Regions from separate parts of the Streptomyces sp. NPDC090025 genome, predicted to be linked through region 3. Evidence: riboswitches for the same ligand, from Rfam matches in the RefSeq annotation. Region 3 holds a riboswitch; each other region holds the start of a gene.
What was found. Region 3 has a riboswitch for cobalamin ahead of ACIPXM_RS05520 (ribonucleoside-diphosphate reductase subunit alpha). Riboswitches for the same ligand answer to the same signal wherever they lie in the genome.

Region 1 (7,627 bases), on a different contig from region 3:
GGCCGCGGTGTCCACCCAGAGCCAGGTCGCCTCCTCGCGGGTGAGCACCTCGGGCGCCTCCTCCGGGTCGGCGCCCTCGTACTCGGCGAGCCAGAGCAGCGCGTACGGGCGGAGCGGGGGTTCCGTGCGGGCGGCCCGGACCTCGGGTTCGGCGGGGGCGCCGACCACCCGCAGGGCCTCGAAGGCGAGGCCGCGCAGCAGGGCGTCCTCGCCGCGGGCGACGGCGAGGAGTTCGGCGACGGCGCTGGACAGCGTGCGGGCGGCCAGCCAGGCGCGGTACTCGTCGCGGGCCGGGCCGGGGGTGAGCCGGGCGCAGCCGCGCAGCATGTCCTCGGCGGACTGCTCGATGTTGCCCGCCGGGCTCTGCGCGGCGACGCAGATCTGCTCCAGCTTGACCCAGACCGCCCAGTTGCCGAGCGGGGTGAGGGTGGCGTGCCGTCCGTCGGGCGCGGTGGCCAGGGTGAGCGCGCCGACGGCGGCGAGTCCGGCCAGGGCCCAGTCGAGCAGCGTGGGCAGCCCGGGGCCGGTCGCGGGGTCGGAAGCGGAAGCGGAACCCGGGGCGGGAGCGGAAGCGGTCGCGGTGCCGGGTGCCTGGGGTGCGGTGCCGGGCGGCGGGACCTCGCAGCGCTCCTCGCGGAGCTCGTCCACGCGCTGGCCGAGCAGGTCGAGGAGCCCGGCCACGGCCACCGGTCCGGCGGAGAGCTGGAGCAGCGAGAGGACCTGGGGCACGGCCTCGACGACCTCGGCGACGGCGCCGGGCGCGGTGTCGGCCGGGGCCGGGTGGACCAGGGACCAGGCGTCGAAGAGGGCGACCCAGCCGCGCAGCACGGCGGAGTCGTCCCGGTCCCAGGCGTGCAGCCGCCAGCCGGGGCGTGCGGTGTCGCCGTGCAGCTCGATCAGTCCGGCCAGCCTGGCCCGGTCCCAGCCCGCGCCGACCTGGGCCGGGGTCAGACCGAGGGCGGCGGCGGCGCGTTCACCGTCCTGGCCGGGGAAGCCGGTGTGTCCGGTGTGCCCGGCGGGCCGGTCGACGGCCGCCCAGCGGGCGATCCGGACGGCGTCGGCGAGCACCGCCCTGGCGTGGGCGGCGAGCTCCGCGCGGGGCGGGGTGCCCTCGGGCGGCCGGGGGGCCGGGCGGGTGCGCCGGGCCGTCACGGCCTTGCGGGCGGTGGCGAGGGCCCCCGGCCGGACGAGGCGGAGTCTGGAGCCCCGCGCGATGGATTCATCGGGCTGTCGAGACGTCACGGAGGGCAGTCTTCCCGCTGACGGCCCGAAAGCCCAATCGGAATCGGCAACGCCGCCGCCACGCCCCCGGCTTCGCCCGGCCGGCCGGGTCCCGGGGCACCGCGCGGGCGGGCCGCAAGCCCTTTCCCCCGGGCGGCGCCGGGGCGGCGCCCGGCCGGTGCCGGGGAGGCGTCAGACCAGCGGGGTGAGGAAGCGGCGCAGCGCCTCCTCGTAGCGCAGCGGGTCGGCGTTCCACATCGCCGCGTGCGGGGCCTGCCGGACGGTGGTGAGGGTGACGAGGTCGGGGCGGAGTTCGGCGAGCCGCCGGGAGTGGTCGTAGGAGGCGATGGTGTCGTCCGGGCCGTGCAGCAGGAGGACGGGGACGCGCAGGGCGTCGGGGTCGGCGGCCTCCTGGAGGCGGTCGCCGTGCAGTCCGGTGCGGCCCTGGGCGGCCCGGACGGCGAGCGGGAGCAGCGGTCCTGGCACCCGGCGGGCGGCGGCGAGGTTGCGCAGGGTGCCTTCCCAGTCGAGCACGGGCGAGTCGAGGACCAGGCCGCCGATCCGGTCGCGGACGCCGGAGCTCGCGGCGGCGTGCAGGGCCATCGCGGCGCCGGTGCCCCAGCCGTGCAGGACGACGGTGCGGGCGCCGCGGCCGACGGCGAAGCGGATCGCGGCGTCGACATCGCGCCATTCGGAGTCGCCGAGATGGGCGAGGCCGTCGGGTGCGGCGGGCGCCCCGGGGTCGCCGCGGTAGGCGGGGACGAGGACCGGGATCTGCCGGGCGTGGAGGAAGGGGAGCACGTTGAGCGGGTGCTCGCGGGTGGTGCCGAGGCCGTGCAGGGCGATCACCCAGGTGGTGCGGGCGCCGGGCACGAGCCAGCCGGGCAGCGGGCCGAGCTCGCCGAGGATCTCGACGTCCTCGTAGGGCAGCGCGAGGGCGGTGCCGGGGGTGCCGCGGTGCAGCTGGGGGGTGAGCCGGACCCGGGCGCCGGGGCCCGGGGTGCCGAGCTCGACCCGTTCGAGGCGGCGGACGACGGTGTCGGCGGTGTGCGGCACCCGGTCGAGGACGGGGCCGATCACCGCGTGCAGATCGGTGCCCTCGATCCCGTACGTGCCGGGGCGCAGCGCGGCGATGCTGCGGGTGAGGGTGATCCGGCCGGGTGCCGTGGCGTGCACGGTGAGCCGGGGGTCCCCGGGGAAGGGGCGTCCGGACGGCACCGCGAGGGCGACGTCGCTGGCGTACCGGCCGGCCGCCACCGCGGCCGCGCCGAGACCTATCACTGTGGTGACGGCCGCTGCCGTCGCTGTAGCCGGGCGCACGCTCCCAGTGTCGGCAGCGGACCGTCGGCCTGCCACCGGGCGGGCCCGCCCGGGGTGACGTGCGTCTCCCCCCGGGAGCCGTCGGGGGGTCGTCCGGGGGCCCGCGCCGGGGCGGCCCGGCAGGCCGTGGCGTCCATGGGGTGATACGGGACGGCGGTGGCGAAGTCGGTCCTGGAGTGCGGTGTCCGGTATTCGCCGGTATTACCCGGGGTCGCACCTGTTCGCATCGTGGACAGCGGGCGGACACCCGCGCGCGCCCGAGGGGACGGAGGAGAGGAAGCGGAATGAGCCAAGCCTGGATCGGGCAACCCCACCGCCCGGCTCAGTTCATCTTCCGTTCACCCAGGTTGCCTACGTTCAACGCGCCACTGACGTCAAACGATTGCCTGGGTAAATGGAACACATCACGCTGCTGCTCGCGATTGTGGTCGTGACAGCTCTCGTGTTCGATTTCACGAACGGTTTCCACGACACCGCCAACGCGATGGCGACGACCATCTCGACCGGTGCTCTCAAGCCCAAGACGGCGGTGGCCATGTCCGCCGTGCTCAACCTCGTCGGCGCGTTCCTCTCCGTGGAGGTCGCCAAGACGATCTCCGGCGGCATCATCAACGAAGAGGGCATCCGCACCGAGGTGATCTTCGCGGCGCTTGTCGGCGCCATCCTCTGGAATCTGCTGACCTGGCTGCTCGGCCTCCCGTCGAGCTCCTCCCACGCACTCTTCGGCGGTCTGATCGGCGCCGCGGTGATGTCGGCCGGCTGGTCCGCCGTCAACGGCCCGACCATCGTCACCAAGGTCCTCATCCCGGCCGTCGCCGCGCCGATCGTCGCCGGTCTTGCCGCCATGGCGGCGACCAAGCTGACGTACAAGATCAAGGCCAACCCCGAGGCCAGGGCGACCGCCAAGGGCTTCCGGGCCGGGCAGATCGCCTCCGCCGGTCTGGTCTCGCTCGCCCACGGCACCAACGACGCCCAGAAGACGATGGGCATCATCACCCTCGCGCTGGTCACCCAGGGCGTCGTCGCGCCCGGCGCGAACCCCCCGCTCTGGGTCATCGTCTCGGCCGGTGTGGCCATCGCGCTCGGCACCTACCTCGGCGGCTGGCGCATCATCCGCACCATGGGCAAGGGCCTCACCGACCTCCAGCCGCAGCAGGGCTTCGCCGCCCAGACCAGTGCCGCCACGGTCATCCTGGCCTCCTCGCACCTCGGCTTCTCGCTCTCCACCACCCAGTCCTGCTCGGGTGCCGTGATGGGCGCCGGGCTCGGCCGCAAGGGCGGTGTGGTCCGCTGGTCCACCGCCACCCGGATGTTCGTCGCCTGGGGCCTCACCCTCCCGGCCGCCGGTCTGGTCGGCGCCGCCGCCGAGTTCCTGACCAAGCAGGGCACCTGGGGCATCGTCGCCGTCGCGATCCTGCTCGTCGCCGGTTCCGGCGTCATCTGGTCGCTGTCCCGCCGCAAGCCGGTGGACCAGCACAACGTCACCGCCGACGACCTCGACCACCCGGGCGCCCCGGCCCCGGCCGCCGAGCCCGCGGGCGTCGTGACCACCGCCATCGCGGCCGTCACCCCGCCGCCCCCGGCCGGCACCTTCGCCGCGGTCACCGGCCAGGACCTGCGGACCACCATCCCCACCCCGAACCCCGCGGACCCCGCCGCTCCCCCGGCCCCCGCCGCCGCGGTCTGAGGAACTGGAACCACACATGAAGATCGACTGGGCAGCTCTCGGCTCCGTCTTCGGAGTCAGCCTCGTGGCGACCGTCGCCCTCGTGGGCCTGTTCACCCTGGGCATCGTCGGCCTCGCCAAGCAGGAGGAGGCCGCCGCGAGCGGCGGCTCCGCCGCACTGGCCCGCACCGGCGCCTACGTCTGCTTCGCGCTCTGCGCGGCGGCCGTGTCGTACGGCATCTATCTGATCGTCGCCTGATCACCCTAGGCGCACGCACACCACGGCGGACGGCCGGCACCCCACGGTGCCCGCCGTCCGCCGTGTCTGTGGCGCTCCGCACAGCGACTCCTCGCAGGTCAAGGGTGAGTTGACGGCTGTTCGCACAGCGTGGTGGACTGCCGGGGCCATTTACGGCGGCATGAAGAGGAAGTCCGGTGCGATTCCGGCGCGGTCCCGCCACTGTGACCGGCCTCGGGGACACCCCTGGCGCCGGGAGTCAGGAACTCTGCCGCCGGTCACGTCGAGCCAGGGCGCGGACCCTGAGTGAGGACACTGCGCCATGCCCGGCCGCGGCCCCAGACCCGCCTCCGCCTCCGCCAGCACCCTCTTCGCGTACGGAGCGGCCGCCGGTCTCGCCGTCGACCGGCTGATCGGCGATCCGCGCCGCGGCCACCCCGTCGCCGCCTTCGGCCGGGCCGCGAACGCCGTCGAACGCCGACTGCACCGCGACCACCGCGGCTGGGGCGCCCTGCACACCGCCGTCTGCGCCGGATCCGCCGTGGCCCTCGGCGCGCTCGCCGCCCGGACCGCGCGCGGCAGCCGTGCCGCCACTGTCGCCGTGACCGCCGCCGCCGTCTGGGCCGTGGTCGGCGGCACCACCCTCGGCCGGGAGGCCCGCGCCATCGGCGGGGCGCTCGCCGCAGGCGACGAGGAGGTGGCCCGGGAGCGCATCCCGCACCTGTGCGGCCGTGACCCGCAGGCCCTGGACGGCCCCGCGATGGCCCGCGCCGTCGTCGAGTCGGTCGCCGAGAACACCTCCGACGCGGTCGTCGGCGCCCTCGTCTGGGGCGCCGTCGCCGGAGTGCCCGGGCTGCTCGGCTTCCGCGCCGTCAACACCCTGGACGCCATGGTCGGCCACCGCTCACCGCGCCATCTGCGCTTCGGCTGGGCCTCCGCCCGGCTCGACGACCTGGTCGGCGCGCCCGGCGCCCGGCTCACCGCCGTGCTCGCCGCGGTCGCGGGCGACGACCCGCGCGGCGCGCTGCGCGCCTGGCGCACCGACGCCGCCCGGCACCCCAGCCCCAACGCGGGCCCGGTGGAGGCCGCGTTCGCCGGGGCGCTCGGAGTACGGCTCGGGGGCACCCTCGCGTACGGCGGCCGGGTCGAGCACCGGCCGGTCCTGAACGGCCGCGGCCGGGCCGTCGAGGTGGCCGACATCGAGCGGGCGGTCCGGCTGTCCCGCCGGGTGACCTGGCTGACCCTGGCCGTCTGCGTGGGCGGCCGGACCCTGATGAGCACGGCACACAAGCTCACGGCACACAAGCGCACGGCGCGGAAGCGGAGGACGACGTGAGGGGTGGCGGACTGCTCGTCGCCGGGACGACCTCGGACGCGGGCAAGAGCGTGGTCACCGCCGGGATCTGCCGGTGGCTGGTCCGGCAGGGCGTCAAGGTCGCCCCGTTCAAGGGACAGAACATGTCCCTCAACTCCTTCGTCACCCACGAGGGTGCCGAGATCGGCCGCGCCCAGGCCATGCAGGCGCAGGCCGCCCGGGTCGAGCCGACCGCGCTGATGAACCCGGTGCTGCTCAAGCCGGGCAGCGACCGCTCGAGCCAGGTCGTCCTGATGGGCCGGCCGATCGGCGAGATGAGCGCCCGCGGCTACCACGGGAACCGGCAGCAGGAGCTGTTCGAGCCGGTGATGAGCTGCCTGGAGGAGCTGCGCAGCACGTACGACGCGGTGATCTGCGAGGGCGCGGGCAGCCCCGCCGAGATCAATCTGCGGCGCACCGACATCGTCAACATGGGGATCGCACGGGCCGCGCGGCTGCCCGTCGTGGTGGTCGGCGACATCGACAGGGGCGGGGTCTTCGCGCAGTTCTTCGGCACCACGGCGCTGCTCGCGCCGGAGGACCAGGAGCTGGTCGCGGGCTATCTCGTCAACAAGTTCCGCGGTGACGTGACGCTGCTCGAACCGGGCCTCGGCATGCTGCTCGGGCTGACCGGGCGGCGCACCTTCGGGGTGCTGCCGTACGCCCACGGGCTCGGCATCGACGAGGAGGACGGCCTGCGGGTGTCGCTGCGGGGCGCGGTGCGCGAGTCGGTGGTGGCGCCGCCGGTCGGCGCGGACGTGCTGCGGGTCGCGGTCTGCGCGGTGCCGCTGATGTCGAACTTCACCGACGTGGACGCGCTGGCCGCCGAGCCGGGCGTGATCGTCCGCTTCGTCGACCGGCCCGAGGAGCTGGCCGACGCCGACCTGGCGGTGGTGCCCGGCACCCGGGGCACGGTCAAGGCCCTGGCCTGGCTGCGCGAGCGGGGCCTGGCCGACGCGCTGGTCCGGCGGGCCGCCGAGGGCCGCCCGGTGCTCGGGATCTGCGGCGGGTTCCAGGCGCTCGGCGAACACATCGAGGACGAGATCGAGTCGAAGGCGGGCGCCGTCGACGGGCTCGGACTGCTGCCCGTACGGGTCAGGTTCGCGGCCGGGAAGACGCTTGCCCGGCCGGTCGGCGAGGCGCTCGGCGAGCGGGTCGAGGGGTACGAGATCCACCACGGCGTCGCCGACGTGCGGGGCGGCGAGCCGTTCCTGGACGGCTGCCGGGTGGGCGCGGTGTGGGGCACCCACTGGCACGGCTCGCTGGAGAGCGACGGATTCCGGCGGGCGTTCCTGCGCGAGGTGGCGGCGGCGGCCGGACGGCGGTTCGTCCCGGCGCCCGACACCTCGTTCGGCGCGCTGCGCGAGGAGCAGCTCGACCGGCTCGGCGATCTGATCGAGGAGCACGCCGACACCGACGCGCTGTGGAAGCTGATCGAGCAGGGCCCGCCGCCGGGGCTGCCGTTCGTGCCACCGGGCGCGCCGTGAGCGCCCCGCCCGGGCCCGCCCCGGGAACCCTTGAGACAACCTCCGTACCGACTTCCGTACCGACTTCCGTACCGACCGAAGGAGCGAGCACCCGATGAGCACCCGCTTTCCGTTCACGGCCGTCGTGGGCATGGACGATCTGCGGCTCGCGCTGCTGCTGAACGCGGTCAGTCCGGCCGTCGGCGGCGTCCTGGTGCGCGGCGAGAAGGGCACCGCGAAGTCGACGGCCGTACGGGCGCTCGCCGAGCTGCTGCCCGAGGTCGCGGTCGTCGCGGGCTGCCGCTTCTCCTGCGACCCGGCGGCCCAGGACCCGGGCTGCCCGGACGGGCCGCATGCGCACG
Region 2 (7,627 bases), on a different contig from region 3:
CGGTACCGGTACCGGCTCGCCGGGGCCGAGCAGGCAGGCGGAGAGCGCCGCCCGGAGCGCGTCGGCGCGCAGCCCGGTGCCGATGAGGACGAGTTCCTGGCCCTGGGCGGTGTCCGGGCCGACCGCGCCCGACGGCTCGAAGCGGGCCACGGCACCGGCCTGGGACCACAGGCCGGTCACCCGGGGGCGGGTGGCGAGCCGGAAGAAGCCCTTGGAGCGCAGGACCCGGCCGAAGGCGCCGCCGTCGAGGTCCTGGGTGACGAAGGTCCAGAGCCTGCCGGGGTGGAAGGCCGCGTCGGCCCGGAACACCAGGGACGAGATGCCGTACTCCTCGGTCTCCGGTACGTGGTCCCCGTTGAGCTCCTTCACCCAGCCCGGGGCCTGCTGGGCGCGCTCCACGTCGAACAGCCCGGTGCCCAGGACCTGTTCGAGCGCCACCCGGCCCCGTACGGCGGGCACGATCCGGGCCTCCGGGTTGAGCCGGGCGAGCGTGGCGCGCAGCCGTGCGGCCTCGTCCGGGCCGGTCAGATCGAGCTTGTTGAGGACGATGACGTCCGCGAACTCGACCTGGTCGACGAGGAGATCGCTGACGGTCCGCTCGTCGTCCTCGTACGGCGCGATTCCGCGCGCCACCAGCTCGTCCCCGTCGGCGAGTTCGGGCAGGAAGTTCGCCGCGTCGACGACGGTGACCATGGTGTCGAGACGGGCCAGGTCGCCGAGGGTGGCGCCGTCGTCCCGGGCGAAGGAGAAGGTGGCGGCGACCGGCATCGGCTCGGAGATGCCGCTGGACTCGATCAACAGATGGTCGAAGCGGCCTTCGCGGGCGAGCCGGTCCACCTCCTCCAGGAGGTCGTCGCGCAGGGTGCAGCAGATGCACCCGTTGGTCATCTCGACCAGCCGCTCCTCGGTGCGGGACAGCGCCGCGCCGCCCCCGCGCACGAGAGCGGCGTCGATGTTGACCTCGCTCATGTCGTTGACGATCACCGCGACCCGCAGGCCCTCGCGATTGGCCAGGACATGGTTGAGCAGCGTGGTCTTGCCCGCGCCCAGGAAACCGGAGAGCACGGTCACCGGCAGCCGCCGGTCCGCCGGGTCCACGCGCTCAGCCCTCCGGGCGGACGAGGCCGCGCTCGTACGCCTTCACGAGGCGCTGCGGCACCCGGTGGACGACACCGTCGATCGTGACCGGCACGAGCTGGGACGTCTGTGCCTTCCACCGGGCGCGGCGGTGACGGGTGTTGCTGCGGGACGTCTTCCGCTTGGGGACGGCCATGGGGACTCCTCCGTTGAGGTGGGGCAGGGCGGGGCGGATCACGAAGGAGGCTATATGAAAATGGATGCCATGTTCAATTCGAGAGTATGCCGGGACGGAGCGGGGGCGGCTCCGGCGCGGCGAGCGCCCGCGCGACCCTGACCGCGTCGGCCGTCGCCCGTACGTCATGCACCCGCACCCCCCACGCGCCCTGGCGCGCGACGATCGCCGACAGCGCCGCCGTCGCCGCGTCCCGGCCGTGCGCGGGCGGCGGGGTGCCGTCCGCGTCGGCCAGCACGTGCCCGAGGAACCGTTTCCGGGAACCGGCGACCAGCACCGGACGCCCAAGGGCGCACAGCGCCCCGAGCCCCGCCACCAACGCGAGATCGTGCGCCGCGTGCTTGGCGAAACCGAGCCCCGGATCGACCACCAGGCGTTCCGGCGGGATCCCGGCGGCCACCACGGCCTCGACGCGCGCCCCGAGCTCCCCGACGACCTCCGCGACCACGTCGCCGTACACGGCGCGGCGGTTCATGTCGTGGCTGAAGCCGCGCCAGTGCATCACCACGAACGGGACGCCGCAGCCCGCCACGGCCGGGACCATGGCGGGGTCCGCCAGGCCGCCGCTGACGTCGTTGACAAGCACCGCCCCGGCCGCCACCGCCCGCGCCGCGACGGAGGCCCGCATGGTGTCGACGGACACCAGGACCCCCTCGGCGGCCAGATCCCGTACGACGGGGATCACCCGGCGCAGCTCCTCGCCCTCGTCGATCCGCGAGGCACCGGGCCGGGTCGACTCACCGCCCACGTCCACCAGATCCGCCCCCTCGGCCACCAGGTCGAGCCCGTGCTTCACGGCCGTGCTCGCGTCGAACCACCTGCCGCCGTCCGAGAACGAATCAGGGGTGACGTTGACGACCCCCATCACCGCGCACCGGTCCCAGTCCGGCAGCCCCGCGACGGTACGGCGCTTCCCGTGGCCGACGCCGCTCATGACGCCACCGTCCGGCGGGCGCCGGAGCCGAGCGCGTTCGCGGCCGCCCGCGGGGTGGGCGGGGCGATGAGTTCCACCCGGCGGTCGGTCAGGTCGGGGGCCGGTGGGGCGACCCGCCAGTGCGGGTCGTCGCGGACACCCGAGGTGGCGCGGGGGAGGCCGAGCGGCGAGCCCGAGGCGAGCAGGTCGCGGCGGTGCCGGCGCGCGGTGAGGATCCTGCGGCGGCGCTCGGCGAAGGCCGCGTCGAGCCGGGCCAGGAAGGCGAGCGCGGCGGGGGTGAGGATCTCGTCGTGCCGGTCGCCCGGCGGGCCGAGCACCTCGACGCGGTGGGCCGGTGGATGGGTGGGCATGTCGTCCTTCTTCGGGCTTCTGAACGGCTCTCGGCGGGGGCGGCGCGGGCCCCGGCCCCGGGCTCCGCGTCGAGCGCGGCGACCAGCGCCGCGAGGAATCCGGTGGTGTCCCGGAGCGTGTCGCTCACCACCCGCAGCCGGGCGCCGAGATCGCCCAGCTGGCGACGCAGGGCCACCGGATCGGCGTACTCCTTCGGCGTCAGGACCACCATGGGCCGCCCGTCGACCAGGACCTGCCGCGGCCTCGGCCCCTTCGCGCCCTTCCGGGCCTTCGCCACCTGAGACCTCCCGTCGCCGCGCGACCGCGTCGGCCGGGCCGCGCCGCTGGTGTCCGGCAGGGGGTGGTCCGGGCGGGACGCGGCGGGCGTCCCACCCGGACCGGCGGGGGCGTCAGCCCTTGGCGGTCCCGTCCGTCAGCTCCGCCAGCTCCGCGCGGACGTCACGGGCGGCGGCGACGAGGTTCTCCAGGGAGGCGCGGGTCTCGGCCCAACCGCGGGTCTTCAGGCCGCAGTCGGGGTTCACCCACAGCCGCTCGGCCGGGATCGCCGCCAAGCCCTTCCGCAGCAGCCCGGCGGCCTCCTCGGCGCTCGGCACCCGCGGCGAGTGGATGTCCCAGACACCGGGGCCCGCCTCGCGCGGATAGCCGTGCTCGGCCAGCTCGTCCGCCACCTGCATGTGGGAACGCGCGGCCTCCAGGCTGATCACATCGGCGTCCAGGTCGTCGATGGCCTGGACGATGTCACCGAACTCGGCGTAGCACATGTGGGTGTGGATCTGGGTGTCCGGCCGGACCCCGCTGGTCGTGAGCCGGAACGACTCGGTCGCCCAGTCCAGGTACGCGGCGTGCTCGGCGGCCCGCAGCGGCAGGGTCTCGCGCAGCGCGGGCTCGTCGACCTGGATCACCGAAGTGCCCGCCGCCTCAAGATCGTTGACCTCGTCGCGCAGCGCGAGCGCCACCTGCCGGGCGGTCTCGCCGAGCGGCTGGTCGTCGCGGACGAACGACCAGGCGAGCATCGTGACCGGCCCGGTCAGCATGCCCTTCACCGGCCGGTCGGTCTGCGCCTGGGCGTACGAGGTCCAGCGCACGGTCATCGGCTCGGGCCGCGAGATGTCCCCGGCGAGGACCGGCGGGCGGACGTAGCGGGTGCCGTACGACTGGACCCAGCCGTGCTGGGTGGCGAGGTAGCCGGTCAGCTGCTCGGCGAAGTACTGGACCATGTCGTTGCGTTCGGGCTCGCCGTGCACGAGGACGTCGACGCCGGTCTTCTCCTGGAAGGAGATGACCTCGCGGATCTCGTCCTTGATGCGCTCCTCGTACCCGGCGGCGTCGATCCGCCCGGCCCGCAGGTCCGCCCGCGCCACCCGCAGCTCGTCGGTCTGCGGGAACGAGCCGATGGTGGTGGTCGGCAGCACCGGCAGGCCGAGCTGGGCGCGCTGGGCGGCGGCCCGCTCCGGGTACGGCTGGGCGCGGCGGCCGTCGGCGTCGGTGACCGCGGCGGTGCGGGCCCGGACGGCCGGGTCGCGGGTGAGCGGGGAGTTCGCGCGGGAGGCCAGGGCGGCCCGGTTCGCGGCCAGTTCGGCGCCGATGGCGTCGGTGCCCTGCGACAGGCCGCGGGCGAGCACGGCGATCTCCGTGGTCTTCTGCCGGGCGAAGGCCAGCCAGCCGCGGATCTCCGGGTCGATGTCGCGCTCGGCGGCGGCGTCGTACGGGACGTGCAGCAGCGAGCAGGAGGCCGCCACGTCCACCTGGCCGGCGAGACCGAGCAGGGTGCCGAGGGTGGCGAGGGACTTCTGGTGGTCGTTGATCCAGATGTTGCGGCCGTTGACGACACCCGCGACGAGCCGCTTGCCGGGCAGACCGCCGACGGCGGCGAGGTCGTCGAGGTTGGCGGCGCCGCTGTCGGTGAAGTCGAGCGCCAGGCCCTCGACGGGGGAGGCCGCGAGGACCTGGAGGGCCTCGCCCAGCCGGCCGAAGTAGCCGGCGACGAGCAGCTTGGACCGGTCGGTGAGCGCGCCGAGGTCGCGGTAGGCGCGGGCGGCGGCGTTCAGCTCGGCCGGGGTGCGGTCCTGGACCAGGGCGGGCTCGTCGAGCTGGACCCACTCCGCGCCCGCCGCGCGCAGGTCGGCCAGCACCTCCGCGTACACCGGGAGCAGCCGGTCGAGCAGCGTCAGCGGCTCGAAGTCGGCGGCCACGCCCGGCGCGGGCTTGGCGAGCAGCAGATAGGTGATCGGGCCGACGAGGACCGGCCGCGCGGTGAGCCCGAGCGCGAGGGCCTCCGTCAGCTCGGCGACCTGCTTGCCGGAGTCCGCGGCGAACACCGTGTCAGGGCCCAACTCGGGCACCAGGTAGTGGTAGTTGGTGTCGAACCACTTGGTCATCTCCAGCGGCGCCACGTCCTGGGTGCCGCGGGCCATCGCGAAGTAGCCGTCGAGGGTGTCGGCGGCGACGGCCTCGCGGTGCCGGTCGGGGATCGCGCCGAGCATCACGCTGGTGTCGAGCATGTGGTCGTAGTACGAGAAGTCGCCGGTCGGCACCTCGGTGAGCCCGGCGTCGGCCAGCTCCCGCCAGTTCGACCGGCGCAGGTCGGCTGCCGTGGTCCGGAGGGCGTCGGCGCTGACCCGGCCCTTCCAGTACCCCTCGATCGCCTTCTTCAGTTCACGGTTCGCCCCCTGGCGGGGGTAGCCGTACACGGTGGCGCGTACTGCCGCGGCTGCGGGCTCGGCTGTCACGGAACTCTCCTTCGCGAGCTGTGTCCAGGAACATCCCGGCGAGGGAAGCGGACGCGAAGGGAACGACAGAACGTGCGGCCCACGTCCGGGAGACGCCCGGACCTGCCGCTCGCTGTGTACGCCGACCCGCCCACGAGGTCACCGGAATGGCCGCACACGGAATCGTCCGGGCGCGGGCAACGGGCAGGTCTTCGGACTCGCGGGCACGTCCTGCCGGGGCGAACCCGGCGGGCCTTCCTACTGGCCGTCGCTTCCCAGGCCCGGTACGTCGGACCCAGTGCGTATGACGGCGGTCGTTCCCACTCACCGCTGCGGGGCAGTCCCGGATTCCCACCGGGTTCCCTCTTGCGACGCATCCCGCCTGGCGGACGGGGCGAACCAGCTGCCCGGCCAGACTAGGGGCCCGGATCGCCCTGCGGCGAGCTATTCCCACTATTCGGACGCAAGAATGAGACGACATGGGGGAGGGGCCGGCTCCCCGGCGCCACGCTCAGCCGTCGGCGACCACCGGGTACGGCACATGGGTGCGCCGGTCGGGGTCGACGGCGAGACCGCCACCGGCCGGCGGCCGGGCCCGCTGGGCGCAGTCCCGGCGCTCGCAGATCCGGCAGCCCAGGCCGATCGGCGTGGCGGCCGACGGCTCGTGCAGGGCGACGCCCTCCGCGTACACCAGCCGGGACGCGTGCCGCAGCTCGCACCCGAGGGCGACGGCGAACTCGGCGCGCGGCGCGTGATGGCCGAAGCCGCCGCGGGTCACCGTACGGGCGATCCAGAAGTACCGCTTGCCGTCGGGCATCTCGGCGACCTGGGTGAGGATCCGGCCGGGCGCCGAGAACGCCCCGTACACCGTCCACAGCGGGCAGGTGCCGCCGAACCGCGAGAAGTGGAAGTCGGTGGCGGACTGCCGCTTGGAGATGTTGCCCGCGCGGTCGGCCCGCAGGAAGGAGAACGGCACCCCGCGCCGCTCGTGCCGCTGGAGCGTGCTGAGCCGGTGGCAGACCGTCTCGAAACCGACGCCGAACAGCGCCTGGAGCAGTTCGATGTCGTAGCGCACCCGCTCGGCCGCCGTGTGGAACACGGTGTACGGCATGAGCACCGCGCCCGCGAAGTAGTCGGCGAGGCCGATCCGGGCCAGTCCCTCCGCCTGCGGCGACGCGAGCCCGGCGGCGGACACCAGCGCGTCGAGCAGCGGCCCGTGCTCCAGGAACGCCAGCTGGGTGGCCAGTTGGAAGGCGCGCTGTCCCTCGGTGAGCCAGGGCGAGAGCAGCAGCAGGCCGTTGGCCGCGTCGAAACGCCGCGCGTCCGCCGCCCGTTCGGGACCCGCCTGGACCACCGTGACCCCGTGCCGGGCCGCGAGCCGGCCGGTGAGCGCGTCGGCCGCGCGCCCGGCCCGCCCGGCCACGCCGAGCCCCAGCGCCTCGGCGGTCCGCTCGGCCTCCGCCTCCAGAGCGGCGAAATGGTTGTGGTGCGCGTAGAAGAAGTCCCGTACCTCGTCGTGCGGTTCGGCCGGCAGCAGACCCGCCGAGTCCTCCGGCGCGGCCAGCGCGGCGACCTGCTCGGAGGCGCTCCGATAGCGCTGGTGCAGGGCGACCAGGGCGCGGGCCAGCTCGGGATGGTCGCGCGCCACGTCGGCGATCTCCTCCGGCGGGACGGCGACCCCGCACGCCTCGTCGCCGAGCGCGGTGCGCAGATCGGTCGCGAGCCGCTCCTCGCCCGCCTCGGAGAAGAACTCCGGCTCGACGCCGAAGACTTCCGCGATCCGCAACAACACCGGTGCGGTGAGCGGCCGTTGACTGTGTTCAAGCTGATTGAGATAGCTCGTGGACAGCCCCAGGGCCCGGGCCAGCTCCACCTGGTTCATGCCCCGCTCGCGGCGCAGCCTGCGCAGTTTCGCGTGGGCGTAGATCTTCCGTCCGGCCGGCCGTGCCATCGCGCCGGGCTCCTCTCCGCTCGTTCCTCGGCTCACCCTGGGCTGCGAAGGTAGCATCCGCAGATTTCGCAAAATTCGCAGATTCGCAGCCTTCGCATGGAGGGATTCCGCAGGGTGGAGCCGTCGCCCCGGGCCCGCGAGCGGGGAAGACTCACCGGCGGACGCCCCGCTCGCCGCGGACCGTCCGCCGCAGGCCGTACGCCGACCCGCCACCGTGAGGAGCCCCGTGATCGACCACCAGGTACGCGTCCACCCCAGCGCCGACCGGCTGCCGCGCGAGGAACAACTCGCCTGGAAGCTGGCCGCCGTGGCCACCGGCACCCAGGACGCCCCGGACCTCGACCCCGAGGCGTCCGAGATGGTGATCAACC
Region 3 (7,627 bases):
CGACCGACTTCTTGCCGTTGGCGATCTCGATGAGCATCGTCTTGAGGGTCTGGGCCTTCTCGACCTGGCCCCAGCCGGGGGCGGTCGGGACGAACCAGCTGGACTCGGCCGCGGTCGCCGGGACGACGGTGGCCGGGTCGTTCTTCAGCGGCGCGAGGTCCGCCTTGTTGTTGGGCAGGTTGCCCTTGGCGACGAGGCCCTTCTGGCCCTCGGCGCCGGTGAAGGCCGCGATCCACTCGGCCGCCGCGCCCTGCGCCTTGGACTTGACCGGGATGGCCAGGTCCGAGCCGCCGAGGAAGACGGGGAGGTTCTTGCCGGACGGGCCGGGCATGACGAAGTTCTCGAGCTTGTCCTTCAGCCCGCCGACCTTGTCGTTCTCCGGGGTGGCGGACGTGGCGCCCTCCCAGCCGGCCGCGAAGATCGTCGCGGACTTGCCCTGGCCGAAGACGACGGGACGGTCGGACTCGTCCTTCGTCTTGTCGCCGTGCATGTACTTGTCGACGATGTTCTTGTACTCGGTGAGGCCCTTGACGGACTCGGCCGAGGACAGGTTGGCCTTCCAGTTCTCGCCGTCCTGCTTGGCGATGGAGCCACCGGCCTCGTAGACGAACGACATCGCGGCGTACCAGTCCGGCGACGGCTGGTACCAGGCGCTGAACTTGTCGCCCTTCTTCTGCTGGATGGCGTCGAGCGCGGCGGTCAGCTCGGCCCAGGTCTTCGGGGCGGCCTTGACGCCCGCCTCGGCGGCGATGTCCTTGCGCCAGGTGCCCACGCGGCCACCGGCGTAGTAGGGGACACCGTAGGTCTTGCCGTTGTAGGTGACCGAGTCCTTGAGCGCGTCCAGCCACTTGTCGGAGTTCTCGAACTTCGACGGGTCGACCTCGGCGAAGGCACCCTTGGCCATGTACGAGATCATCTCGGAGTTGCCCATCTCGACAACGTCCGGGGCCTTGTCGGTCGCGAGCACCGCGTCGAGCTTGGTGTTCTTGTCCGGCCAGCCGTAGTACTCGTGCTTGATCTTGATGCCGGGGTGCTTCTTGGCGACCGCGTCATCGGCGGCCTTGACCAGCTCCGGCCAGTTGTTCTGCGCGTCGACGGTGAGCCAGACGGTCAGCTCCTTGGCGTCGCCACCGGCGTTCGCCCCACCCTTGTCGTCGGAACCACCACATGCCGCGACGGAGATCATCATGCCCGCGACGCCGATCGCCGCGATGAGCTTGCGCTTCACGCCACCCTCCTCAGGGATGCCTGCTCCCCCCTCCCACGGCGCGAAGACATACGTCGAGTGATGCTGTGGGGCTGGGACCTGGTCTTTAATGGTTTAGACCAGTACCCGGAGCTTGGCCTAGACCTTTAGGGGTGTCAAGGGTGTATAAGAAGGGCAGTCGGGTCCGTTATCGGACCGACACCTGAGGGAGGGCGACGACCCGTGACCGGTCCGTGCCACCATGTGAGCCGCGACAGACGGAGGAGCCGGTGACGGCAGCAGCGCAGCAGTCGGAGAGGCAGGTTATGGCCACGGACGCGGGGAGCACCGAACCGGAGGGCGCGATCGCCACCCGTACCGCGCGCGTACCCAAGTACTACCGGCTCAAGCGGCACTTGCTCGACATGACCGAAACTCTCCCCCCGGGCACCCCGGTCCCGCCGGAGCGCACCCTCGCCGCCGAGTTCGACACCTCCCGCACCACGGTCCGTCAGGCCCTCCAGGAACTGGTCGTCGAGGGCCGCCTGGAGCGCATCCAGGGCAAGGGCACCTTCGTGGCCAAGCCCAAGGTGTCGCAGGCCCTCCAGCTCACCTCGTACACCGAGGACATGCGCGCCCAGGGCCTCGAACCCACCTCGCAGCTCCTCGACATCGGCTACGTCACCGCCGACGACACCCTCGCCGGACTGCTCGACATCACGGCCGGCGGGCGGGTGCTGCGGATCGAGCGGCTGCGCCTCGCCAGCGGCGAGCCGATGGCCATCGAGACCACCCATCTGTCGGCCAAGCGCTTTCCCGCGCTGCGCCGTTCGCTGGTGAAGTACACCTCTCTCTACACCGCGCTCGCCGAGGTGTACGACGTCCACCTGGCCGAGGCCGAGGAGACCATCGAGACCTCCCTCGCCACCCCGCGCGAGGCCGGGCTGCTCGGCACCGACGTCGGCCTGCCGATGCTGATGCTCTCGCGGCACTCGCTCGACGCCAACGGCGAGCCGGTGGAGTGGGTGCGCTCGGTCTACCGGGGCGACCGCTACAAGTTCGTGGCGCGCCTCCAGCGGCCGAACGACTGAATTCCGGGCGGAATTCAGCTGCGACCCGCGCGGATCCGGGCGGAATTCAGCTGTAACCCGCGCGGATCCGGGCGGATCGCCGTGCCCGGTCGCGGCCGGTCCCGGCGGCTTCCGACGCCCCTGACCTGCCCCGACTGACACACTCGTATCCGTTATACGGACAGGGGTTCCTAACGGCGAGACCGTCGCCTACATTTCCTCGGCATTACGAGGTGATCAGCGAGGGGACGGTCTCACCATGTCAGAAGCCGCACAAGGGAAACAACCGGTCATCACACCGGTCAGAGTGGTGATCGCGGTCTGCCTCGCGGCGCCGTTCGTCGCGATGCTCTGGGTCGGCTCGTACGCGAAGGTCGAACCCACCTTCATCGGGGTGCCGTTCTTCTACTGGTACCAGATGCTGTGGGTGGTCATCTCCACCGCGCTCACCATGCTCGCCTACACGCTGTGGAAGCGTGACCAGCGCGCCCGCAAGGGGGGTGCGGCCCGATGAACGACGGCGTGAACGGTGTGGCGCTCGGCGTCTTCGTCTTCTTCTTCCTGGCCGTCACGGTCATGGGCTTCCTGGCCGCGCGCTGGCGCAAGGCCGAGAACGAGCACAGCCTCGACGAATGGGGCCTGGGCGGCCGCTCGTTCGGCACCTGGGTCACCTGGTTCCTGCTCGGCGGCGACCTCTACACCGCGTACACCTTCGTCGCCGTCCCCGCGGCGATCTACGCGGCGGGCGCGGCCGGCTTCTTCGCCGTGCCGTACACGATCCTGGTCTACCCGCTGATCTTCACCTTCCTGCCCCGCCTGTGGTCGGTGTCGCACAAGCACGGCTACGTCACCACCTCGGACTTCGTCCGGGGCCGGTTCGGGTCCAAGGGCCTGTCCCTCGCGGTCGCCGTCACCGGCATCCTCGCCACCATGCCGTACATCGCGCTCCAGCTGGTCGGCATCCAGGCCGTCCTGGACGTGATGGGCGTCGGCGGCGGCGAGGACACCAACTGGTTCGTCAAGGACCTGCCGCTGCTCATCGCGTTCGGCGTGCTCGCCGCGTACACGTACTCCTCGGGTCTGCGCGCCCCGGCGCTCATCGCCTTCGTCAAGGACACCCTGATCTACATCGTCATCGCGGTGGCGATCATCTACATCCCGATCAAGCTGGGCGGCTTCGACGAGATCTTCGCCAAGGCGGGCGAGGCGTACGCGACGGTCAACCCGGCCACCGGCAAGCCCAAGGGCGCCCTGGTGCCCGGCGAGGCGGGCCAGTGGACGTACGCGACGCTGGCGCTCGGCTCGGCGCTCGCGCTGTTCATGTACCCGCACTCGATCACCGCGACGCTCTCCTCCCGGAGCCGTGAGGTGATCCGCCGCAACACCACGATCCTGCCGCTGTACTCGCTGATGCTGGGCCTGCTCGCGCTGCTCGGCTTCATGGCCATCGCGGCCGGCGTCAAGGTCACCAACGGCCAGCTCGCCATCCCGCAGCTGTTCGAGAACATGTTCCCCGACTGGTTCGCGGGCGTGGCCTTCGCCGCCATCGGCATCGGCGCCCTGGTCCCGGCCGCGATCATGTCGATCGCCGCGGCCAACCTGTTCACCCGCAACATCTACAAGGACTTCATCAGGCCGGACGCGACCCCGGCGCAGGAGACCAAGGTCTCCAAGCTGGTGTCGCTCCTGGTGAAGGTCGGCGCCCTGGTCTTCGTCCTCACCATGGACAAGACCGTCGCCATCAACTTCCAGCTGCTCGGCGGCATCTGGATCCTGCAGACCTTCCCGGCCCTGGTCGGCGGTCTGTTCACCCGCTGGATGCACCGCTGGGCGCTGCTCGCGGGCTGGGCGGTCGGCATGGTGTACGGCACGGCCGCGGCGTACGGCGTGGCGAGCCCGACCCAGAAGCACTTCGGCGGCTCCTCCGCCGAGATCCCGGGCATCGGCGAGATCGGCTACATCGGCCTCACCGCGTTCGTCCTGAACGTCGTGGTCACCGTCGTCCTCACCTTCGTCCTGCGGGCCCTCAAGGCCCCGGAGGGCGTCGACGAGACCTCGCCGTCGGACTACACGGCGGACGCGGGCGACGCGGGCGTCACCGACCTGCCGAAGGTCGGCGCCGGGCACTGAGCCACGGCGCGCCGCACGGCCCAGGCCGCCGGGACCCCGCCAGGGGCCCGGCGGCCTTGTGCTGCGGGCGTACGGACCGCCGTGGACGTACGGACCGCCGTGGACGTACGGAGTGTTGCGGGCGTGCGAAGTCCGGCGGGAGCCGGGCGCGCGGTGCGGCGCGGGCGCGGCAGACTGCGGGCATGGACTTCACGATCAGAGCGGTACGGCCGGAGGAGTACGACACCCTCGGTGAGCTCACCGTCCGGGCCTATGTCGACGACGGGCACCTGGCCGCGGACGACGGCTATCTGGTCCACCTGCGCGACGTGGCCGCCCGGGCCGAGGTGGCCGAGGTGCTGGTGGCGGTGGAAGAAGGGGCGGTGTCCGAGGAGGACGAGAACGGGGCCGGGGCCGGGACCGTCCTGGGCGGCGTGACCTTCGTCGCGGCCCCCGGTCTGCTCGGCGAGCGGGCCCGGGCGGGCGAGGCCGAGATCCGGATGCTGGCGGTCGGGCACGCGGCCCGCGGCAGGGGCGCGGGCGAGGCGCTGGTGCGGGCCTGTGTGGAGCGCGCGCGGGCCGTCCCGGGGTGTTCCGCGATCGTCCTTTCCACCCAGCCGGGGATGCGCGGCGCGCACCGGATCTACGAGCGGCTCGGCTTCCGGCGCACGCCGGAGCGGGACTGGTCGCCGGTACCCGAGCGGCCTTCCTTCGTGCTGATGTGCTACGCCCTGGAGTTGTAGCGGGACTCGCGACACACAACATGTGGGGGGTGCCGCGATGGGCGCCCCCCACATGTATGCTCGTCCTCGCTGTCGTCGCAGGGGAATCCGGTGGAAATCCGGAACTGTCCCGCAACGGTGCACTTCGTGCGCTTTCGCACGGAGAGAGTCCGAAGACCTGCCGACAGCGCGCCCGGTCCTTCCGTTCCGGGTGCCACAGACGTCCGGGCCTCGCGGAGTGGGCCGGTGGACGCGGCGCAGCCCTGCCGGTTTCCGGTGGTGGCCGCCCGCCCTCCACCGCCCTTCCTCCTGGCCCCGAGCCGAGCGAGGGAGAGCCCCCACGTGACCATCGCGCCCGCCGATCCGGCCGCAGCGATCGAGAACGACGGACCCGGGACCGCGCTGCTGCGCACCCTGACCGATCTCACCGCCGATCTCCCGGACACCGACCCCGGCCGGGTCGCCGCCGCCGCCCTGCGCGGCCGCCACGCCGGCTCGGACGCGGCGGAGCTGCGCGAGCTGGCCACCGAGGCGGCCGCCGGTCTGATCGCCGAGGACCCGGCCTACTCCCGGCTCGCCGCCCGGCTGCTCACCCGCACCATCGCCGACGAGGCGGCGGGCCAGGGCGCGGTCTGCTTCTCCGCCTCCGTCGCCGTCGGTCACCGCGAGGGCCTGATCGCCGACCGCACCGCCGACTTCGTGGCGCTGCACGCCGACCGGCTGGACGCGACGATCGACCCGGCGGGCGACGACCGCTTCGGCTACTTCGGTCTGCGCACCCTCTACTCGCGCTACCTGCTGCGCCACCCGATCACCCGCAAGGTCATCGAGACCCCGCAGCACTTCATGCTCCGGGTCGCCGCGGGTCTCGCCGAGGACGACTCGGCGCGCGCCCTCGACGAGGTGTCGGCGCTGTACGGGCTGATGAGCCGGCTGGACTACCTGCCGTCCTCCCCCACCCTGTTCAACTCGGGCACCCGCCACCCGCAGATGTCCTCCTGCTACCTCCTGGACTCCCCGCAGGACGAGCTGGACTCGATCTACGACCGCTACCACCAGGTGGCCCGGCTCTCCAAGCACGCGGGCGGCATCGGCCTCGCCTACTCCCGCATCCGCGCCCGCGGTTCGCTGATCCGCGGCACCAACGGGCACTCCAACGGCATCGTGCCGTTCCTGAAGACCCTGGACGCCTCGGTCGCCGCCGTGAACCAGGGCGGCCGCCGCAAGGGCGCCGCCGCGGTCTACCTGGAGACCTGGCACGCGGACATCGAGGAGTTCCTGGAGCTCCGCGACAACACCGGCGAGGACGCCCGCCGCACCCACAACCTGAACCTGGCGCACTGGATCCCGGACGAGTTCATGCGCCGGGTGAACGCGGACGCCGACTGGTCGCTGTTCTCCCCGTCGGACGTGCCCGAGCTGGTCGACCTGTACGGCGCCGAGTTCGACGCCGCGTACGTCAAGGCCGAGGCGGCGGGCCTGGCCCGCAAGACCATGCCGGCCCGTGACCTGTACGGCCGGATGATGCGTACCCTCGCCCAGACCGGCAACGGCTGGATGACGTTCAAGGACGCCTCCAACCGGACCGCGAACCAGACCGCCGAGCCCGGCTCGGTCGTGCACTCCTCGAACCTGTGCACCGAGATCATCGAGGTCACGGACGACGGCGAGACGGCCGTCTGCAACCTCGGCTCGGTCAACCTCGGCGCCTTCGTGCTGGCCGGCACCGGCGAGCTCGACTGGGAGCGGCTGGACGAGACCGTCCGTACCGCCGTCACCTTCCTCGACCGGGTCGTCGACATCAACTTCTACCCGACCGAGCAGGCCGGGCGCTCCAACTCCCGCTGGCGGCCGGTGGGTCTGGGCGCGATGGGCCTCCAGGACGTCTTCTTCCAGCTGAAGCTGCCGTTCGACTCGCCCGAGGCGCAGGCGCTGTCCACCCGGATCGCCGAGCGGATCATGCTGGCGGCGTACGAGGCGTCCGCCGACCTCGCCGAGCGCTCCGGCCCGCTGCCCGCCTGGGACAAGACCCGCACCGCGCGCGGCGTGCTGCACCCCGACCACTACGACGTGGCGCTGAACTGGCCGGAGCGCTGGGCCGCGCTGCGCGAGCGGATCGCCGCCGTCGGCATGCGCAACAGCCTGCTGCTCGCCATCGCGCCGACCGCGACGATCGCCTCGATCGCGGGCGTGTACGAGTGCATCGAGCCGCAGGTCTCCAACCTGTTCAAGCGCGAGACGCTGTCCGGTGAGTTCCTCCAGGTCAACTCGTACCTGGTGGCGGAGCTCAAGCGGCTCGGCGTGTGGGACGCGCAGACCCGGGAGGCGCTGCGCGACGCCAACGGCTCGGTCGCGGGCTTCGGCTGGGTGCCGGCCGAGGTGCGCGAGCTGTACCGGACGGCGTGGGAGATCCCGCAGCGCGGTCTGATCGACATGGCGGCGGCCCGTACCCCGTTCCTCGACCAGTCGCAGTCCCTGAACCTGTTCATGGAGACGCCGACCATCGGCAAGCTGTCGTCGATGTACGCGTACGCCTGGAA
Region 4 (7,627 bases), on a different contig from region 3:
CCGCGCGAGTCCATCGCTGCGGCGAGCCGCAGCGAACGCTCCAGGGCGTCCTCAAGAACCGGCACCACGATGCCGCGCAGCGCGCGCAGCCCCTTGGACCGCCCGGCCCGCAGCCTGCGAGCCCGGTTCACCCGCTGCACGCTCTGCACCAGTTGAGGTGCGACGCTGATCGACACCGTGACGGCGACGCCGAGTTCGTACAGCGCACCGGGCAACACCCGAAGCGCCCGCTTGGGGTTGGCGAGGGTGTTCGCGGCGCCGATGCAGCACAGCATGCAGGCGAGCCGCAGGCCGTCGGTGGCCGCAGAGAGCAGGGCCTCCAGGGAGACGGGGCCGCCGATCTGGATGCCCGCGTACCAGTCGGGCGTCGGTATCCGCGGCAGCGAGAACAGGAAGTGGTCGTGCGGGGTGATACCGGTCGCGAACACCGCCCGGAACACCACCCGGATCGCCACCACCGTCAGCGCCAGATACAGGTAGTACTTGAAGCCCCGGGCCCACGGGGCCTCGGTGCGCCGCAGCGAGATGACGTAACCGAGGACCGCGAGGACGAGGAAGAGCAGCAGCGGGTTGTTGGTCCGGCTGACCGCGGTGGCAAGGGCGAGCGCCCAGATCCACCAGGCCACCGGATGGAGCGTGCGCGGCAGCCGCCGGCCGCCCGGGTCCACCGGCAGGGCGGACCCGGGCGGCCCGGCGGCGGCCGCCGTGGTGTCGGTGTGCGGCACCCGGCTACTCCGAGGCGCGGCGCTTCGCCGCGTACCAGGCGGCGCCGCCGATGAGCAGGACCAGCGCGCCGGTCGCGACGGCGGGCAGGTAGGAACCCACGTCGTGGGCGGCGTCGGCGGCCGGGGCCGCGTCGACCACCCGGGGTCCTGCCGTCCCGGCCGCCGCGGCGGCCGACGAGCCGGTCGCGGTCGGGGTGGCGGTCGCGGTGGCCGACGGCGTCGGGCTGGTGATCGTCGCGGTGGGCGTGGGCGTGGGCGTGGGCGTCGCCGACGCGGTCGGCGTCGGGGTCGGCGCCGGTGTGGTCGGGTCGGCGGGCGGCGGGTTCTCGGGCGCCGGGCCGGTGTCGGTGCCCGGGGGCAGCGGCGCGGCGGTCCTGGTGTCCCGGGGCGCGGGCTTCGCGCCGCCGGTGGGCCGGGAGTTGTGGGCGCGCAGCTGGTCGGGGGTGACCCGGGGCCGCCCCTGGGTGCCCTCGATGTTCGTCGCGCCGAAGATCCACAGGTCGACGCTGCCGGGCTTCGGCTTGTAGAGCATGGCGCCGAGCTGGCTGTACTCCCAGGTGTTCCGGCCCGGGTCGGCGTGCCAGTACGACCAGTACGCGGTCGCGGGCGGCGTCAGGACGCAGTCGTCCTGCTGGGGCGTCGGGTACTGCCGGCCGCCCTGGTGGCCGCTGTAGCCGATCCGGCAGATGAACGCCGGTCCGTCGTGGCCGGTGCCGGTGGTCCGCCAGCCGCCCTGGTTGAGCAGCTCGTACCCGGTCGTCGGCGTGGTGCCGCAGGACCGGTAGACCGGCCCGCCCCAGGAGCTGAAGTCGACCGCGAGGACGACCCCCGAGGTGGTGGTGCACCGCCCCATCGGCTGCGGCGCCGCACCGGCCGGGGCCGCGGTGGCGGCAAGGGCCGCCACCGTGAGCCCGAGGGCGGCTGCCGTACGGGCGAGGGCGCCCGCGATCCGGCCGCTCATCGGGCCGTCCCGCCCGCGCGCCGGCGGCGGGACCCGCGGACGACCGCCCAGCCACCGCCCACCAGGACCGCGGCCGCCGCGGCCAGCGCGCCCACCTGGGTACCGGTGGCGGCCAGACCGCCACCGCCACCGCTGCCGCCCGAGCCGGAGCCCGAGCCGGGACCGCCGTCCGCGCCGCCGTCCTCGCCGGGCGTGACGATCACCGGGGCGGACGCGGACGGGCTCGCCGTACCGCTGGGCGTCGGCCTCGGCGCCGTACCGCTGAGGTCACGGTCGAGATGGGCGAAGGACACGCCGTCGGTGCCGCCGAGGGCCTGCGTGGAGGCCCGGACGTCCGAGCCCTGGGTGTCGCCCTTGGCGGTGTCGAAGCCGCCGTCGGTGTTCTGCCGCTCCCGCAGGAACGCCCGCGCCTTCGCGATCTGCTTCTGGTACTTCGGGGCGTCGAGGGCCAGGCCCTGGATGGCGAGCGCGGTGGAGTTCACCGAGTTGCCGGAGGCGCCGGGGAAGCCGCCGTCCGCGTACTGCCGGCCGGCCAGCCAGCGCAGCGCCTTGTCGACGGCGGCCTGCGAAGCGGTGTCCGGCAGCAGGTCCACGGCCATCGCGGCCATCGCGGTGGAGTCCACCTCGTCGCCGCTCGGCACCACCAGCATGCTGCCCCAGGCACCCGAGGAGCGCTGCAGGCTCTTCAGGTACGCGACGGGTCCGGCGGCCGCGGTGGACTCGCCCGCGCGCAGCTGGGCGATCACCCCGAGCGACTGGTCGAAGACGGAACTGGCGTTGGTGTACGCGCCGCTCGCGGCGCACGGGCGGCCGGTGTCCGGGGTCTTCGCGGCGCAGGTCTCGGCGGCGAGCGCACCGATCAGGTCCTGCCCGCCGAAGGCGCGCGGGTCACGGCCGACGGCCTGAGCGGCCAGCGCGGTCTTGCCGATCGCGCCGCCCACCGGGTGCGCGGTGCCCACCCCGGTGTAGTCGTTGACGGTCCGCCCGACGCCGTCCTTGCCCCGCTCGTCGAGGAAGTCGACGACACCGCGCAGCGTCGCGTCGTCGGTGCCGGTCGCGGCCAGCGCGTACGCCAGGTCGATGGTCAGGCCGAAGTCGGCCCGGCCGGTGGGGTCGGCGGCGTAGTAGTGGCCCTGGAGGAGCCGGCTCGGGCCGGTCAGGTACGCGGTGGCCTTGGCCAGGTCGGGGGCGGGACCGGCGGGCATGACCGGGGCGGGCCAGGTCGGCCGCGGCGTGGTCGGCTTCGTCGGCTTCGGCGTGCCGGTCGTCGGGGTGGGCGTCGGGGTCGGGAACGTCGGCGGGGTCTGCTTCTCGGCCGTGAGGCGCAGCAGATCGGTCCTGGCACCGGCGATCACCGCGGGACCGGTCGACATGATCCGCGCGACCGGGTCCTCCTCCTCGAACGCGAAGCCGCCGCCCGCGAGTTGCTGCTTCGACAGCCAGGAGACGGCGGCGTCGGCCTGGGCCGTGTCACCGAGCGCGCGCAGCGCCTGCGCGGCCAGACCGGTCGCGTACGGGCTGCTCGACATGGAGTAGTACACGGCGGGCAGGCCGCCGGTCGCCATGTCCGACTGGGCCTTGCGCAGGTAGTCGCGCCCGTCCTTGACGGCCTGCGGGTGGCCGCCGGCGCGCAGCAGCGCCATCACGGCCAGTCCGGTGGCCCCGGCCTCGCTCTCGCAGGACTGGCCCGGCGCGATGAGCATGCTGGTGAAGCCACCGTCGTCGCACTGGAACTCGGTGAGCCGGGTCACCGCCTCGGCGGGCACCTTGACCCCGGCGCCGGTGAGCGCGATGACGGCGAGCGCCTGGCCCTCGTTCTTGCCCGCGGCGCGGCCGCTGACCGGGAAGTCGCCCGGCGCGGAGCAGTTCGGGTTCTCCTCGGTCCTGCCGGTGACGCAGACGTTCTTGACGAGGTCGTCGAGGAGGTTGCGGCCGCCGAACGATCGCGGGTCGCCACCGGTCGCCTCGGCGACCAGCGCGAGCCGGGCCGCGGCCGTCGAGTTCGGCCCCTTGCCCGCGTCGGCGGGGTAGGCGTACGCGTCGGTGTGCTCGGGGCGGGCGAGGACGCCCGCGACCTTGGCGGCGGCGGCGCTCTTCGGGTCCTGGGCGGCCAGCGCGAGGGCGTCCTCGACCGTCGCCTGGTAGCTCAGCTCGGCGTCGATCTCGTCGACGACCCGCTCGCCGTCCTTCAGCCGTCCGGTGAGCCAGCGGGTCGCCGCGGGCAGGTCGACCTGCCCGGCCGGCACCTGCGGGACCGGCGGCACCGACGGGTCGGGCGCGGGCGTCACCGCACCGGCCCTGACGTCGTCGGGGGAGAAGCTCGGGCCGCCCTTGGTGCCGCCGATGTCGGTCGCGCCGAACACCCAGGCGTCCACGTCGCCGGGCTTCAACATGCGGGACATCGCACCGTAGTTGCTGTACTTCCACTTCTTCTGGCCCGGCGCGGCCGTCCAGTACGACCAGTAGGCACTGGCCGGCGGAGTGACCTGGCACGCCTCGGCGGCCCGGGTCGGGTACTGGGTGCCGCCCGCGAAGCCGCCGGTGCCGATCCGGCAGATGAAGGCGGGGCCGTCGTGCACGGTACCGGTGGTGGTGAAGCCGCCCGTCCACAGCAGCTCGTAGCCGGTGGTGGGGGTCGCGTCGCAGCCCCGCTCGACCTTGCCGCCGAACGGACCGAAGTCGACGGCGACAATCGCCCCGGTGGTGGCCGTGCACCGCCCGATCGGATCGGCCTGCGCGGCCGGGGCCGTGGTGAGGAAGCTCACGCCGGTGCCGACGGCCAGGAGTGCGGCCGTCAACCCGGCGACGAGACGCCCGGGCGCTCTCGTCCGTCGCCCTCGCTGCGTCGCCTGTCCGCTGTGCACGGCCCCTCGTCTCTGCCGTACGGGAGGGAACGCGGCGACGCGTCCCGGGAGCGGCGACGCCGGGGGAGACGCCGTGGGACGGGGACGGCCACGCCGTAGTCCGCGACGGCGATCTGTGCTCGATGGATCACTTTCCCGAGCCCCAGGTGCTCCGGCTCGCCCGGCGGTGCCGGGCCTACGGTTGCGGGTCAGCTCCGGTTTCGGACCGGATTCCCCTGGGACTGAGTGCTTATCAGCGGGAATGGAACACGGATTCGCCCCGGGCGTCAAGACCACCCCCTCACCTGCGGGTTCACGGTGCCCGGTGACCCGGTCCCGTCGGTGGCCGTTCGGTGGCGGTCCGTGCCGCGCTGGGGTAGCGTCCCGAATCGCCAGAGGGGGGAACCCGGTGAGATCCCGGGGCTGACGCGCAGCGGTGTGGCACGGACCAGTGGTCCGTGGCGAGCCCGAATGCCCTGACGGCACGGAAGCAACAGAGAGCCGTACCACGCGAATTCGGATGGCGGCCCCTGGCCCGGCCGTCCCGTCGCCGCAGTGGCGCCTGGTCCGCGATCCGGCCGGAGGTCGGCGTCCGCCGACTTCAGGAGCAGGTCCATGTCCCTTCCCCGCACGGCCCGTCCGGCCCGCCCGTCCCGTACGGCCCGCCGTCTCGCGCTCGTGGCGCCCGCCGCGTTCGGCGCGTTCGCGCTCTCCGTCCTGCCCGCCTTCGCGACCTCCACCCCCGCCCAGATCGCCACGTCGAAGACCAACGGCGTCGCCTACCTGAAGACCCTCCAGGCGGCGGACGGTTCCTACGCCGGATCGGGCCTCTCCAACGAGTGGGCGTTCAGTGCCTTCGCCGCCGCCGGTACCGCCGTCGTCGACGTCGCCCCCGGCGGCGACACCACGAAGAACGCCCGCACCGTCTACCGCAACCTGCTGTCGACGGCGGCCTGGCCGTCCGCCTCGCCGGTCGTCACCGACTACGAGCGCGGCGCCCTCAACGCGTACGCCGCAGGCATCGACCCGGCCCGCGTCTCCGCCTCGCGCAACCTGGTCGCGAACATCTACGGCTACTGGCAGACCGCCGAGCCGGGCTACTTCGGCCCCTCCGGCAACTTCAACGGCACCGTCTTCGCGGCCCTCGCCCTCGGCGGCGCCAAGACCCAGGCGGGCGGCAACCGGGTGCCGCAGGCGCTCACCGACGCGATGGTCGGCAAGCTCCGCGCCAACCAGCACAACGACGGCGGCTGGACCTACCAGAAGGTCGAGGGCAACCCCACCGGCCTCGCCTCCGCCAGCGACATCGACATGACCGGCGCCGCGATGGCCGCCCTGTGCGTCTCGGGCGTCCCGAACACCGACACCGACGTCGTGCAGGCCAAGGACTTCCTGAAGGGCAAGGTGGCGGACCTCACCGGCGCCTTCAACTCGCTGTACGGCGTCAACACCAGCTCCAACGGCTGGGGCATCGCCGGACTCAACGCCTGCGGATTCGACCCGCAGTCCACCGAGTTCACCACCGTCAGCGGCAAGACCCCGGTGGACTTCCTGCTCGCCAACCAGTACAAGCCGGCCGGTGGCTTCAAGTACAAGCCGACCGACACCAGCCCGTCCGCCTACTCCTCCATCGACGCGCTGCGCGCCGTCGCGGGCGGCGGCTTCACCACCGCCCCGCCCGTCCCCGTCACCCCCGGCGCCACCCGCTGGGTCGCCCAGTCCGGCTTCACCGCCGGCACCGCCACCAAGCTCGCCCTGACGGTCGACGACGGCGCGGGCAACCTCAAGGTCTGCTCCGTCTCCTTCACCCCCACCGGCACCACGACCACCCTCGGCGCGGTCCTCGACGCGGCGATCGGTGCGGGCGCGCCCGCGGGCTGCGTCACCGCGGTGACGCCGTCCTCCGGCACGGGCGCGGTCACGAACCTGAACGGCAAGGCCAACAGCGGGTCGGACACCTGGAAGGTGAGCGTCGACGGTTCGGCGTTCGCGGGTGCGGCGCGCGAGAAGGTCATCGGCGTGGGCGACACGATCGCGCTGCGCTGGGGCGCGTGACGGCATGACGATGTGACGTCGTGGCGCCGCCGACGGTGTGACGCCGCGAACGGCATGACGCCGTGACGGGTCGGCGGGGCGGGCGCGCTGAGTGGGCGCCCGGCCCGCCGGGCCGGCCCGGCCCGGCCCCGGGACCGCGGCGGCCCCGGACCACGAGGAGAGAGACCATGACCCCCGCACCGCGCAGCATCCTCGTCATCGGCATCGGTGCGGGGGATCCCGACCAGCTGACCCTGGCGGCCGTGAAGGCGATCCGCCGTACGGACGTCTTCTTCGTCCTCGGCAAGGGCCCCGAGAAGAGCTCCCTCACCGACCTGCGGCACGCGCTCCTCGCCGAGCACCACGCCGACCGCCCGTACCGGGTGGTCGAGGCCGAGGATCCGTGGCGCGACCGGAGCCCGGCCGCCCGCGCCGGGTACACCGAGGCCGTCGACGACTGGCGGGCCCGGCGCGCCGAGATCTACGCCCGCATGATCGCCACCGAGCTGGCCCCGGGGGAGACCGGCGCGTTCCTGGTGTGGGGCGACCCCGCCCTCTACGACAGCACGCTCGCCATCCTGGAGAGCGTCGAGCGGCGCGGCGAGACCGCCTTCGCCGTGGAGGTGTTCCCGGGCATCAGCAGCGTCTCGCTGCTCGCCGCCCGCCACCGGGTGTCGCTCACCCGGATCGGCCGCCCGCTGCACATCACGCCCGCCCGCAGACTCCCGGAGGTCGGCCAGGCCGACGACGGCGACATCGTGGTCATGCTCGACGCCCACGAGTCGTTCGACCAGGTCAACGGCGACGACGTCTGGATCTACTGGGGCGCCTATCTCGGCACGCCCGACGAACTCCTCGTCGCGGGCCTGCTCCGGGACGTCGCGGCACGCATCAAGGCGCTGCGGGCGGAGGCCAGGGCCCGGCACGGCTGGATCATGGACACCTATCTGCTGCGGATCGTCGACTGAGCGTTTCCCCGTCACCCGTGGTCCCGGGGTTCCGCCGTCCCGCTGTCCCGCCCATGGTCGGTCGTCCCGCCCACGGTCGGTCGTCCCGGGCGGGCG

Region 1: it holds a riboswitch for cobalamin, as region 3 does, so the genes downstream of both, ACIPXM_RS34730 (cobalamin biosynthesis protein) here and ACIPXM_RS05520 (ribonucleoside-diphosphate reductase subunit alpha) in region 3, are expected to answer to the same signal.
Region 2: it holds a riboswitch for cobalamin, as region 3 does, so the genes downstream of both, metE (5-methyltetrahydropteroyltriglutamate--homocysteine S-methyltransferase) here and ACIPXM_RS05520 (ribonucleoside-diphosphate reductase subunit alpha) in region 3, are expected to answer to the same signal.
Region 4: it holds a riboswitch for cobalamin, as region 3 does, so the genes downstream of both, ACIPXM_RS31115 (prenyltransferase/squalene oxidase repeat-containing protein) here and ACIPXM_RS05520 (ribonucleoside-diphosphate reductase subunit alpha) in region 3, are expected to answer to the same signal.

The regions. Positions count from the first base shown of each region.
Region 1 is NZ_JBIVFL010000024.1:53,852-61,478, forward strand. Features, by position in the region: gene ACIPXM_RS34710 (hypothetical protein) at 1-1,242, opposite strand, end outside; gene ACIPXM_RS34715 (alpha/beta hydrolase) at 1,414-2,541, opposite strand; gene ACIPXM_RS34720 (anion permease) at 2,936-4,228, shown strand; gene ACIPXM_RS34725 (hypothetical protein) at 4,245-4,466, shown strand; cobalamin riboswitch at 4,583-4,736, shown strand; gene ACIPXM_RS34730 (cobalamin biosynthesis protein) at 4,768-5,781, shown strand; gene ACIPXM_RS34735 (cobyric acid synthase) at 5,778-7,286, shown strand; gene ACIPXM_RS34740 (putative cobaltochelatase) at 7,381-7,627, shown strand, end outside.
Region 2 is NZ_JBIVFL010000007.1:281,067-288,693, reverse strand. Features, by position in the region: gene ACIPXM_RS19195 (GTP-binding protein) at 1-1,098, opposite strand, end outside; gene rpmF (50S ribosomal protein L32) at 1,103-1,273, opposite strand; gene folP (dihydropteroate synthase) at 1,347-2,246, opposite strand; gene ACIPXM_RS19180 (hypothetical protein) at 2,243-2,596, opposite strand; gene ACIPXM_RS19175 (hypothetical protein) at 2,702-2,878, shown strand; gene metE (5-methyltetrahydropteroyltriglutamate--homocysteine S-methyltransferase) at 2,987-5,326, opposite strand; cobalamin riboswitch at 5,491-5,724, opposite strand; gene ACIPXM_RS19165 (short-chain fatty acyl-CoA regulator family protein) at 5,817-7,256, opposite strand; gene ACIPXM_RS19160 (MmgE/PrpD family protein) at 7,483-7,627, shown strand, end outside.
Region 3 is NZ_JBIVFL010000001.1:1,177,412-1,185,038, reverse strand. Features, by position in the region: gene ACIPXM_RS05545 (extracellular solute-binding protein) at 1-1,228, opposite strand, end outside; gene ACIPXM_RS05540 (GntR family transcriptional regulator) at 1,513-2,277, shown strand; gene ACIPXM_RS05535 (DUF3311 domain-containing protein) at 2,516-2,770, shown strand; gene mctP (monocarboxylate uptake permease MctP) at 2,767-4,386, shown strand; gene ACIPXM_RS05525 (GNAT family N-acetyltransferase) at 4,569-5,108, shown strand; cobalamin riboswitch at 5,148-5,288, shown strand; gene ACIPXM_RS05520 (ribonucleoside-diphosphate reductase subunit alpha) at 5,430-7,627, shown strand, end outside.
Region 4 is NZ_JBIVFL010000018.1:74,888-82,514, reverse strand. Features, by position in the region: gene ACIPXM_RS31125 (energy-coupling factor transporter transmembrane component T) at 1-725, opposite strand, end outside; gene ACIPXM_RS31120 (hypothetical protein) at 730-1,686, opposite strand; gene ACIPXM_RS31115 (prenyltransferase/squalene oxidase repeat-containing protein) at 1,683-4,484, opposite strand; cobalamin riboswitch at 4,674-4,808, opposite strand; cobalamin riboswitch at 4,929-5,006, shown strand; gene ACIPXM_RS31110 (hypothetical protein) at 5,145-6,584, shown strand; gene cobF (precorrin-6A synthase (deacetylating)) at 6,752-7,531, shown strand.